2 linked regions of the Pyxidicoccus xibeiensis genome follow. The protein of the gene in region 2 interacts with the protein of the main gene of each other region in a pairwise test. Links are inferred from orthologs where the notes say so. Each region holds a gene or a part of one and is shown on either strand. Other genes may lie near its edges.

The links.
Region 1: the proteins of lpdA (region 2) and odhB interact in binary tests that used the Escherichia coli proteins (3 or more experiments, as listed by UniProt). The link is inferred for Pyxidicoccus xibeiensis from one-to-one orthologs.

What each region holds. Positions count from the first base shown.
Region 1 is NZ_JAJVKV010000028.1:3,575-9,548, reverse strand. What follows is about bases 1,141-4,139. They hold odhB (2-oxoglutarate dehydrogenase complex dihydrolipoyllysine-residue succinyltransferase), read right to left. Parts: upstream 3,245-4,139; coding sequence 2,036-3,244; downstream 1,141-2,035. Other genes in these bases: LXT23_RS48010 (2-oxoglutarate dehydrogenase E1 component), read right to left, coding at 3,234-4,139; LXT23_RS48020 (cold-shock protein), read right to left, coding at 1,638-1,844; LXT23_RS48025 (S9 family peptidase), read left to right, coding at 1,141-1,530. Also shown: more of LXT23_RS48025, read left to right, coding at 1-1,140; more of LXT23_RS48010, read right to left, coding at 4,140-5,974. UniProt on the Escherichia coli protein: E2 component of the 2-oxoglutarate dehydrogenase (OGDH) complex which catalyzes the second step in the conversion of 2-oxoglutarate to succinyl-CoA and CO(2).
Region 2 is NZ_JAJVKV010000002.1:558,995-564,957, reverse strand. What follows is about bases 1,819-4,806. They hold lpdA (dihydrolipoyl dehydrogenase), read right to left. Parts: upstream 4,018-4,806; coding sequence 2,620-4,017; downstream 1,819-2,619. Other genes in these bases: LXT23_RS49645 (hypothetical protein), read left to right, coding at 4,098-4,806; lipA (lipoyl synthase), read right to left, coding at 1,819-2,333. In the rest of the region: LXT23_RS10340 (dihydrolipoamide acetyltransferase family protein), read right to left, coding at 46-1,323; more of lipA, read right to left, coding at 1,404-1,818; more of LXT23_RS49645, read left to right, coding at 4,807-5,240; LXT23_RS10320 (DofB protein), read right to left, coding at 5,260-5,709. UniProt on the Escherichia coli protein: Lipoamide dehydrogenase is a component of the glycine cleavage system as well as of the alpha-ketoacid dehydrogenase complexes.

The sequences.
Region 1 (5,974 bases), on a different replicon or contig from region 2:
TCCTTCGCGTACACCGAGGCCGACACCTCCGAGGTGGAGAAGCTCACCATCGTCGACGTGATGCACCCGGAGAAGGGCGGCGAGGACTTCGCGTACCCGCGCCCCGGCAAGGCCAACGCCAAGGTGCGCCTGGGCGTCACCCCCGCCGCGGGCGGCCAGACGGTGTGGGCCCAGTGGGACGCACAGAAGTACCCGTACCTGGCCACCGTGGTGTGGCCCAAGGGCGGCCCGCTCTCCATCCTGGTGCAGAACCGCAACCAGACGGAGCAGAAGCTGCTCGCGGTGGACCCGGCCACCGGCAAGACGCGCGAGCTGCTCACGGAGACGGACAAGGCCTGGCTCAACCTGGACCAGGACTTCCCGCTGTGGAAGGAGGATGGCAGCGGCTTCCTCTGGTACACCGAGCGCAACGGCGGCCCCGAGGTGGAGCTGCGCAAGGCAGACGGCTCGCTGGACAAGAGCCTGGTGAAGCCCGACGCGGGCTTCCGCTCGCTGGCGCGCTACGTCCAGAAGGACGGCACCCTCTACTTCAACGGCGGCGCCAACCCCACGGAGAGCTACCTGTGGCGCGTGAAGGACGGCGGCGCTCCGGAGAAGGTGTCCACCGGCGCCGCCGGCCCGGCCCTCGAGGGCGGCTCCGTGTCGAAGAACGGCGGGCTGCTGGTCGTCAACAGCAGCGGCCCCAAGACGATGTCCCTGTCGCACGTGCTGCGCGCGGACGGCACCCGCGTGGGCACGCTGCCGGAGATTGCCCAGGAGCCGCCCTTCACCCCCAACTTCGAGGTCCGCCAGGTGGGCCCGAAGCGCTTCTGGGCCTCCATCACCCGCCCGCGCAACTTCAAGAAGGGCCAGAAGCTGCCCGTCATCGTCGAGGTGTACGGCGGCCCCACCACCACCGTCGTCCACCAGAGCATGGGCGCGCACCTCATGTCGCAGTGGATGGCGGACCAGGGCTTCCTCGTCGTGAAGTTCGACGGGCGCGGCACCCCGCTGCGCGGCGCCGATTGGGAGCGCGTGGTGAAGCACGACTTCGCCACCACGACGATTGAGGACCAGGCCTCCGCCATCCAGGAGCTGGCGAAGGAGTTGCCGGAGGTGGACCTCAAGCGCGTGGGCATCCAGGGCTGGAGCTTCGGCGGCTACATGGCCGCGCTGGGCGCCCTCAAGCGCCCGGACGTCTTCAAGGCCGCGGTGGCCGGAGCCCCGGTGGTGGACTGGCTCGACTACGACACCCACTACACCGAGCGCTACCTGGGCGTGCCCCAGGAGCAGCCCAAGGCGTACGAGGTCAGCTCGCTGCTCACCTACGCGAAGCAGGACAAGCCCATCGGCAAGCTGCTGCTCATCCACGGCACCGCCGACGACAACGTGTACTTCTTCCACACCCTCAAGCTGTCGGATGCGCTGTTCCGCGCCGGCAAGCCGCACGAGCTGCTGCCGCTCAGCGGCCTGACGCACATGGTGCCCGACCCGCTCGTCACCGAGCGCCAGTGGGAGCGCGTCATGGACCACTTCAAGCGCAACCTGTAGGCGCCGAAGCGCCAGCGCCCCGGAAAAGCAAGAGGCCCGGTCCCCTGGTGTAGGGGGGCCGGGCCTCCTTTCATCGGCCAGTCCGTGAGGAGTGGCAGACGGACGCGTTACCCCGCGGCGCGGACGTTCTGCGCCTGCAGGCCCTTGGGGCCGCGGGTGACCTCGAACTCCACCTTCTGGCCCTCGGCCAGGGTGCGGAAGCCATCCATGTTGATGGCGGAGTGGTGGCAGAACACGTCCTCACCGCCGCCGTCCTGGGTGATGAAGCCGAAGCCCTTCGCGTCGTTGAACCACTTCACGGTACCGGTTGCCATTGCACTTCCTCAGTCTTGCGGGGCGGCGTGGTGGAGAGCCGCCCGTTCTTCCCGCCCCCCGACTACCGGGAGACACTCCGCTTTGTAGTGAAACGGCCGACTGGAAGTCCAGCCGGCCGCCCGGAATACACGAGTTGCTTCGAGCCCGCGACTCACCGTCCCACCGTGAGCCGCGGCGCGTCAGGGCTGCGTCAGACGTCGAGCAGCAGGCGCTCGGGGTCCTCGATGCACTCCTTGATGCGCACGAGGAACTGCACCGCCTCGCGGCCGTCCACCAGGCGGTGGTCGTAGGTGAGGGCCACGTACATGATGGGGCGGATGACCACCTGGCCGTCGCGGGCCATGGGGCGGTCGACGATGTTGTGCATGCCCAGGATGCCCGTCTGCGGCGGGTTGAGGATGGGCGTGGACAGCATGGAGCCGAAGATGCCGCCGTTGGAGATGGTGAAGGTGCCACCCTGCAGGTCGGCCAGCGTCAGCTTGTCGTTGCGCGCCTTGGTGCCCAGCTCGGCGATGGTCTTCTCCAGCTCCGCCAGGCCCAGCTTGTCGGCGCCGCGCACCACCGGGACGACGAGGCCGCGGCTGCCGCTCACCGCCACGCCGATGTCGTAGTAGTGCTTGAAGATGACGTCCTCGCCGTCGATTTCCGCGTTGATTTGCGGGAACGCCTTGAGGGCTTCGATGGTGGCGCGGACGAAGAAGCTCATGAAGCCCAGCTTCACGCCGTGCTTCGCCTGGAACTTCTCGTTGTACTTCTTGCGCAGGGCCATCACCTCGCCCATGTCCACCTCGTTGAAGGTGGTGAGCATGGCGGCGGTGGACTGGGCCTGGATGAGGCGCTCGGCCACGCGCTTGCGCAGCGGCGTCATCCGCACGCGCTCCTCGCGCGCGGCGTTGGGGCGCGGGCCCGCGGGCTGGGCCGGGGCAGGGGCCTGCGCGGGGGCGGGCGTGGCGGGGCGGTTGAGCTGGCCCAGCACGTCCTCCTTGGTGATGCGGCCACCGGCGCCGCTGCCCTTCACCTGGGAGAGGTCCACCCGGTTCTCCTCGGCCACCTTGCGCGCGGTGGGCGTCATGCGCGCGTCGCTGCCCGCGGCCTCGGCGGCGGGAGCGGGCGCGGCAGCGGGCGTGGCGGCCGCCGCGGGCTTCGCGGCGGCGGCACCGGCGCCGGCCTCGATGAGCCCCAGCACCTCGCCCACGCGGACCTTGTCGCCTTCCTTGAAGGAGACGCTGCTCAGCGTTCCGGCGGAAGGCGCGGGCACGTCGATGGTGACCTTGTCCGTCTCCAGGACGACGAGCGGCTCGTCCGCGGAGACCGCGTCACCCGGCTTCTTGTTCCACTTGCCGACGACAGCCTCGGTGATGGACTCGCCCAGGGGGGGCACTTTCAGTTCAACGGCCATTCTTGGTCCCTCGGAAGATGGCTTCCTCGATGATGAGCTGCTGCTCGTACTCGTGCGTCTTGGGGAAACCGGTAGCGGGGCTGGCGGCCTCCGCGCGCCCGATGTAGCCGATCTTCACCGGCTGCTGCGAGCGCGTTGACGCCAGGTCGTGCAGGCGGGGGAACATGAAGTGCCACCCGCCCGCGTTGCGGGGCTCCTCCTGCACCCAGAGGAGCTCCGCGAGCTTGGGCAGCTTCGCGACCAGGGCCGCCAGCTCGTCGAAGGGGAACGGGTAGAGCTGCTCCAGCCGGACGATGGCGATGCTGTCGTCCTTGCGCTCGTCCCGGGCCTTCACCAGGTCGTAGTACACCTTGCCGCTGCAGAGGATGAGGCGCGTGACGCCCGCGGGCGCCACCCGGTCCAGGAGGACCTCCTGGAAGGTGCCCGCGGCCAGCTCGTCCAGCTTGCTGGTGGCCTCCGGCCGGCGCAGCAGGCTCTTGGGCGACATGATGACCAGCGGCTTGCGCACGGGGCGCAGCACCTGGCGGCGCAGCAGGTGGAAGATCTGCGCCGGCGTGGTGGGGTAGCAGACCTGGATGTTGTCCTCGGCGCACAGGTCCAGGAAGCGCTCCAGGCGCGCGCTGGAGTGCTCCGGGCCCTGGCCCTCGTAGCCGTGCGGCAACAGCAGGGTGATGCCGCTGAGCCGGCGCCACTTGCTCTCACCGGCGGCGATGAACTGGTCGATGATGATCTGCGCGCCGTTGACGAAGTCGCCGAACTGGGCCTCCCAGGCCGTCAGGCCGTCCGGGACGTCCAGGCTGTAGCCGTACTCGAAGCCCAGCACGCCCATCTCCGACAGCGCGCTGTTGTGGATGTGGAAGCCGCCCTTGCCGGTGACGAACTGGCGCAGGGGGACGAACTCCTCACCCGTCTGGATGTCGTGCAGCACCGCGTGGCGGTGGCTGAAGGTGCCGCGCTCGCTGTCCTGGCCGGTGATGCGGACGTTGTAGCCCTGGGCCAGCAGCGTGGCGTAGGCCAGCGACTCGCCCTCGCTCCACTGCAAATCTCCGCTGTCCAGCATGCCCAGGCGCTTCTTGATGACGGTGCGCTCCACGTCGCGGTGGATGTTGAAGCCCTCCGGCAGCGTGGACAGCTTCTTCAGCGCGTCACACAGCGTCTGCCGGTCCACCGCCGTGGACACCTGCGGGGCGCTCTTGAGCGAGCCGCCCTGGTACGGCTTCCACAGGCCCTCCAGCGCGTTGGGCTCCTTGAACTGGCTCTCCTGCCGCGCGCGGGTGAGCGCCGCGTCGAAGTCCTGCTGGCAGCGCTGCTTGATGGCCTCGGACTCCTCCGCCGGAATCCGGCCCTTCTCCGCCAGCGAGGCCGCGTAGAGCGTGCGCACCGTGGGGTGCTTGCGGATGATGTCGTACATCGCCGGCTGCGTGAACGAGGGCTCGTCGCCCTCGTTGTGGCCGTAGCGGCGGTAGCAGATGAGGTCGATGACGACGTCGCTCTTGAAGGTCTGCCGGTACTCGGTGGCCAGGCGCGCCACGTGGACGCAGGCCTCCGGGTCGTCCCCGTTCACGTGGAAGATGGGGATGTCCAGCATCTGCGCAATGGCCGTGGCGTAGATGGAGGAGCGCGAGTCGTGCGGGTCGGTGGTGAAGCCGACCTGGTTGTTGATGACGACGTGGACGGTGCCGCCGGTGGTGTAGCCCTTGAGGCCGGACAGGTTGAGCGTCTCGGCCACCACGCCCTGGCCCATGAAGGCGGCGTCGCCGTGGATGAGCAGGGGCATGACGCCGGTGCGCTCGGCGTCACCGCCGCGGTCCTGCTTGGCGCGCACGCGGCCCTCCACCACCGGATTGACGGCCTCCAGGTGGCTGGGGTTGAAGGCCAGCGACAGGTGCACCGAGCGGCCCTGGCGCGTGGTGCGGTCCGAGGAGAAGCCCATGTGGTACTTCACGTCGCCGCGGCCCAGGTAGGCCTTGGGGTCTCTGGGGCCGTCGAACTCGCTGAAGATCTGGTCCGGCTTCTTGCCCAGGATGTTCGTCAGCACGTTGAGGCGGCCGCGGTGGGCCATGCCGATGACGATTTCCTTCAGGCCCATGCCGCTGCCGACTTCCGCCAGCGCGTCCAGCATGGGGATGAGGGCCTCGCCACCGTCGAGGCTGAAGCGCTTGGCGCCCACGTACTTCGTGTGGAGGAAGTGCTCGAAGCCCTCGGCGTAGGACAGCTGGGTGAGGATGTGGCGCTGGTCCTCGACGGAGAAGTCCGTGCGGTTCTCGCTGTGCTCCATGCGCTGCATCAGCCAGCGGCGGCGCTGGCTGTCGAGCATCTGCATGAACTCCACGCCGATGCTGCCGGTGTACGTGCGGTGCAGCCGCCCGAGCAATTCACCCAGGCGCACGCGCTGCTCGGGGAAGACGTTGTTGCCCTCCACCACCTGCTCGCGCTCGCGGGCGGAGAAGTGGGCGTCGTCCACCATGCTGATGTCCGCCACGTGCTCCAGCGGAGGGCGCGGGCGGCCCAGCGGGTCCAGCTTCGCGCGCAGGTGGCCGCGCAGGCGGAAGGCGGTGACGGCCTGGTCCACCTTGGCCTGCACGCCGATGACGTCCTGGGCGGCGGCGGCCGGAGCCGGCGCCGCGGCGGCCGGTGCGGCCGTCTGCACGGCCTGGGCGGTGGCCTTGCCATTGAGCTTGGAGGGGGCCGGCGGGGCCGCCTCCAGCACCTGGGTGCTGAAGATGGGTC
Region 2 (5,963 bases):
CAACAGCACGCCTTCCGCGGCGCTCACGGGCGGGGCCGGCGCACCTCACGCCATGGCGAGGAACAGCAGGTCCGGCTTCTCCAGGTACTTGATGACCTCGTACACGAAGTCCGCCGCCACCGAGCCGTCGATGACGCGGTGGTCGCACGACAGCGACAGGTTCATCATGTCGCGCACGACGACCAGGCCGTCCTTCACCGCCGGGCGCTGCTTCAGCTTGTGCACGCCCATGATGCCCACTTCAGGGTGGTTGATGATGGGCGTGGCGAAGAGGCCGCCGCTCTGGCCCAGCGACGTAATCGTGAAGGTGCCGCCCGTCAGCTCCTCCATCTTCAGCTTCCGCTCGCGCGCGGCGGCGCCCAGGCGCGCCGTCTCCTGCGCCAGCTCGGCCAGCGTCAGCCGGTCCGCGTCCTTCACCACCGCCACGGTGAGGCCGTCCGGCGTCGCCACCGCCATGCCGATGTTGTACTCGCCGCGCACCACCAGCTCCTGCGAGGCCTCGTCGAAGTTCGCGTTGAGGTGCGGGAACTTCTTCAGCGCCGCGATGGTCGCCTTGATGATGAACGGCAGGTAGTTGAGCTTCGTCTTCTCACCGGCCGCTGCCAGCTGCGCATTGAGCCGCGCGCGCAGGGCCACCAACTCCGTGGCGTCCACCTCCTCCACGAAGGCGAAGTGCGGCATCGTGAACTTCGACCGCACCATCTTCTCGGCGATCTTCTTGCGCAGGCCGCGCAGCGGGACGCGCTCGTCCGCGCGACCAGTGGACACGGCCGGCGCCGCGGGACGGGCCGCCTGGGGCGCCTTCTCCGCCACCACGTTCTTCTCCGAGCCACCCTCCAGCGCCGCCACCACGTCCGCCTTCGTCACCCGCCCCTGCGGGCCCGAGCCGGCGATGGTCGACAGGTCCAGCCCATGCTCACGCGCCATGCGCCGCGTCACCGGCGTCGCCAGCACCTTCGTCGCCGGAGCACCCGCGCCATTCGCCCCCGCCGCCGCAGCGGCCGCAGGAGCCGCCACCGCCGCGGCCGGAGCCGCCGCCGCGCCATGCGCACCGTGGCCCGCGGACTGGGCCGGCGCAGCGCCTTCGATCTCAAGGGTGACGAGCAGCTGGTGGACCTTGGCAATCTCCCCTTCCTTGCCGTGCGTCTTCACGACACGGCCCGCCTTGGGGCTGGGGACGGTGACGGTGGCCTTGTCCGTCATGACCTCGGCGAGCACCTGGTCCTCCTTGACCGGGTCGCCCTCCTTCACGTGCCACTTCACCAGCTCGCCCTCCATCACGCCTTCACCGAGGTCGGGGAGCTTGAATTCGAAGATCGCCATGGGGTCGTCTTTCCGCGAGGGATGGGGTGTGCGTCAAGCCACGAATCGAAAGGTCTCGTCCACGCGCGGCCACGCCCCGGTCAGCCGAGGCGTTCGATGCGCTCGCGCTCCATCAGGCCCTTCATGAAGAACTCCGCCGCGCGGTAGCTGGAGCGCACGAGCGGACCGGAGGCCACGTAGAGGAACCCGTAGGACTCGGCCAGCTTCTTGTACGACTCGAACTGGGCCGGAGTGACGAAGCGCTCCACCCGCAGGTGGTACTGCGACGGCTGGAGGTACTGCCCCAGCGTCAGCACGTCCACGCCCACGCCGCGCAGGTCCTTGAAGGTCTGCTCCAGCTCCGCGTCCGTCTCGCCCAGGCCCACCATGACGGACGTCTTGGTGTAGAGCCCCTCGGGGCGATTCTTGAGGTACTCCAGCACGCGCAGCGACTGGCGGTAGGTGGCGCGGCGGTCTCTCACCGTCGGGGTGAGGCGCTCCACCGTCTCCACGTTGTGGGCCACCACGTGCGGCCTGGCCTCGGCCACCGTGGTCAGGTCCTTCTCCACGCCCTTGAAGTCGGGGATGAGCACCTCGACGATGGTCTTCGGGCTCTCGCGGCGCAGCTCGCGGATGGCGGACGCGAAGTGGCTGGCGCCACCGTCCGGCCGGTCGTCACGGTTCACCGATGTGACGACGATGTACTCCAGGTTCATCTCCTTCACCGCCTGGGCCAGATGGATGGGCTCCATCGGGTCCAGCGGCGGAGGCGCGCCCACCTTCACATGGCAGAAGCGGCACGCGCGCGTGCACACCTCGCCCATCAGCATGACGGTGGCCGTGCCGCCGCCCCAGCACTCGGCGATGTTCGGGCAGCGGGCCTCCTCGCACACCGTGGCCAGCTTCGTGCGCTTCACGATGGCTTTGACCCGCTCGTACCCCTCACCGTGCGGGAGCCGCACCTTCAGCCACTCCGGCTTGCGGGTGGTCTCAGTCACCTGGGGGAGAGGAAACCGGTCGGGAGTCGCCATGGATCGCGGGCCTTCTATGGGTTGGGCGAAAGACGTTCAAGCGGGAAGCCTCTAACGCGAGGCGTCAGCACCCGCCAGCGGCTTCCATGTTGTCGTCTCCCTACTAATGCCCTGGCGGCGGGCAGGCAGCCCAGGCGGGGGAAGCACCGCCACGCCCGGATGCCCAGGCTGCGGGCAGGGCCTGCCGGTGCACGTGCCCCCGGAAATGGACAGGCCGCCCGCGGGCGTGGAGCCCGGGACGGCCTGATGGACCCACCTGGGGGCCCGGAAGCGGCGCGGCGCGCGACTAGAAGTGGCGCGGGTGGCCCAGCGTGGCCTCGGCGCCCTCGTGCATGATCTCCGACAGGGTCGGGTGCGCGTGGATGGTGCCCGCCAGCTCCTCGGTGGTGATCTCCAGCTTCAGCGCGACGCACGCCTCGGCCAGCAGCTCGGTGGCGTGCGGGCCGATGAGGTGCACGCCCAGCACCTCGTCGTACTTCTTGTCGGAGATGATCTTGATCATCCCGATGGACTCGTTGGAGATGGCCGACTTCGTCACCGCGCCGAACGGGGCGACGGTGAACTTCACGTCGTAGCCGCGCTCCTTGGCCTTCTTCTCCGTCAGGCCCACCGAGGCGACCTCGGGGTAGCAGTACGTGGCGGACGGGGTCAGGTCGTAGTTGATGGGCTGCGGGTTCTTCCCGGCGATGTGCTCCACCGCCACCACGCACTCGGCGCTGGCCATGTGGGCGAGCATCGGCGTGGGGATGACGTCACCGACCGCGTACACATTGGGCTCGGTGGTGCGCATCATCGAGTCGACCTTGATGTAGCCGCGCTCGGGCTTGATGCTCGTCTTGTCCAGACCGCAGTCCTCGGTGACGGGCGCGCGGCCCACCGCCGACAGCAGCAGCTCCGCCTCCAGCGTCTTCGTCTCGCTGCCCACCTTCATGGTGACGCGAACGCCATCCGCCGTGTGCTCCACCTTCTCCACCGCGGAGCCGGTGTGCACGTCGATGCCGCGGCGCTTGAAGATCTTCTCCAGCTCCTTGGAGATGTCCGCGTCCTCGATGGGCAGCAGCGCGGGCATGTACTCCACGATGGAGGTCTTGCTGCCCACGTGGTTGAAGACGGAGGCGAACTCGCAGCCCACCGCGCCGGCGCCCAGGACGATGATGCTCTTGGGGATGCGGTCGATCTCCAGGATGGAGTCGCTGTTCATCACCCGCTTGTGGTCCACCGGGACGTTGGGCAGGGACTTGGGGACGGAGCCGGTGGCGATGATGATGTTCTTCGCCTCGAGGACCTGCTTGGTGCCGTCCTCGGCCGTCACTTCCACCTTGCCCTTGCCGGCGATGCGGCCATGGCCCTTGACCACCGTCACCTTGTTCTTCTTCATCAGGAAGTCGATGCCGCCGGCTCCCTTGGTGACCACCTTGTTCTTGTGCTTCATCGCGTTCGCCCAGTTGATGGTCGGGCTGGAAACGTCGATGCCGAAGTCGGCCGCCTCCTTGACGTGGTGGAACAGCTCCGCGGTCCACAGGAGGGACTTGGTGGGGATGCAGCCCCGGTGGAGGCAGGTGCCGCCCAGCCGCTTGTCCTTCTCGATGATGGCCGTCTTCAATCCGAGCTGACCCGCGCGGATGGCGCCCACGTAGCCGCCAGGGCCCGAACCGATGATCACCACGTCGAACGTCTCAGCCACGCACGCCTCCGTAACTCTTGCGGATGTAACCCGGGGGGGCTGATAACCCCCGGTCCCGGTAGGAATCAAGGAGTTTGCTCGTGCGCCGTTTCCCGCTCCGAACCCTCCTCTTGATGTTGGTAGCGCTCATCGCTTTCGGACGCCTGTGGTGGGTGACGCACCAGGATGTGACGCCTGGGCCACGGCCAGAGGAGCGCGCCCCGAAGACCGCCACCGGCGACGCCTCCCAGGCCGCCCCCCTCGTCCCCTCCCCCGAGTGTCGCCCCCTGGAGCGCGCCCTGGACGCCGCCCTGCGTGCCCCCCAGGACGCCCGCGTCCAGGCCGAGGCCCGCCAGCGGATGGACGCCTGCCCCCAGCCGCCCCCCCGCGCCTGTGAGCTCGGCACCGCGCTCTCCGTGCGAGCGCCCCTCGCCGCGGGTGAGGACGCCCCCTTGAGGGGGCTGCTGGCCTCGCTCTGCGAGCGCTGCCCGGCCACCGCCAACCACTGCGCCCAGAGCGTGGCGCAGGCGCTGCTCGAGGCGGCCATCGGCCGGCAGCCGGACCTCGCGGACCTGCGCTGGAACCTGCGGCACGCCGGAAGCGCCGCGGCGGCCGCCTGTACCTCGCTCGTCCGCCTGGCCCTCGTGCCCGCCGCCCAGTCCGACGTCCCCCTGGAGCCCGCGGTGCGCGCCATCCTCCTGGAGCTCGCGCCGGAGTGCGGCAGGGGCGACCACCTGCCCGCCGCCGTGGTGCGCGCCGCCGCGGTGCAGCAGGGCGTCAAGGAAGCGCCGATGCTGGTGGCGATCGCCGCCGCGCCCACCGTGGAGAGCGGCGCCGTGGAGCCGGACCTGGTGACGGGCGCGGAGCCCGCGCGGCAGGCCTTCGACCGGGACGTGAATACGGGCGTCCCGGTGAGCAACGCCTCGCCTGGGAAGCGCTGGGCGGCGGACGGGGCGCTGCGCGCGGGGTACACCCCCACGCTGAAGCAGCTCACGTCCCTCCGGATTCGCGCGAAGGGCCCCGGCACGCTGAGGGCCATCGTCCGCACGCCCGAGGGCGCGGGGATGAAGGACCCGGAACGAGGCTTCTCCTTCGTCAACCCCACCGTGTGCCGCTACCAGGGCACCGGCCAGTGGGAGCGCTGCGAGCTGCCCGTGCCGCTGCTCGACGTGGACGCGGTGAGCGTCTTCCCGGAGCGTGCGGACGGGCAGGTACAGGAGCTGGAGGTCCACGGCGCTCGTTGAGCCCCGGGGACCGCCGACCTCAGCCGAGGAGACCCTTCTCCTTGGCCATCGCGAAGATGGGGGCCGCGTCCTTCTTCAGGACGGCGCTCACGTCCTTGACGATGGAGTCGCCCGACTTCGCCACCGACAGGAAGTTGTCGAAGGTGCGCGTGAGGATCAGCACGCCGGAGATGATGACGCGCTGGAGGTTGTGCTGCAGGTCCGTGCCCTCGTAGATGAGCCACGCCTGCTCCACGCAGGTGCGGCGCGCATCCAGGAGGAACTGGTTGAGGACGGCGCGCTCGGACGCGTCGGGGACCTTGGACTTGGGGCTGACGGAGCCGACGTAGATGAGGTTCGCGTTGAGCCGCTTGGACGCGTCCTGCATCTGTCCGAGCATCGCCGTGACATCCTCCTTGGTCGGAGGATTCGGCCAGCGGGAGAAGATGACGCGGTCGATGATTTCAGCCTTGTAGGTGGGGCCGTTCACGATGCCTCCGGTGAGGCGGACGGTTTGCAAGCGCCCGGCCGGCGATCTCCACTCCGCCAGCGGGGGAATGTGTAGCAGGAACACCCCTCACGTTGAAGAGAGTGGGAGCAACCCCTGATCCACATTGCGTGGCAGCCATGCTGTCAGGCTGCAGTCCTGGCGGACAAAACGTCCGGGTCGGGGCTGACACGGGGCCTCTATTCCCTCTGAGACTCAGGAAGCCCTTGAAAGTCCCGACCCTGGCGCGTGCGCGG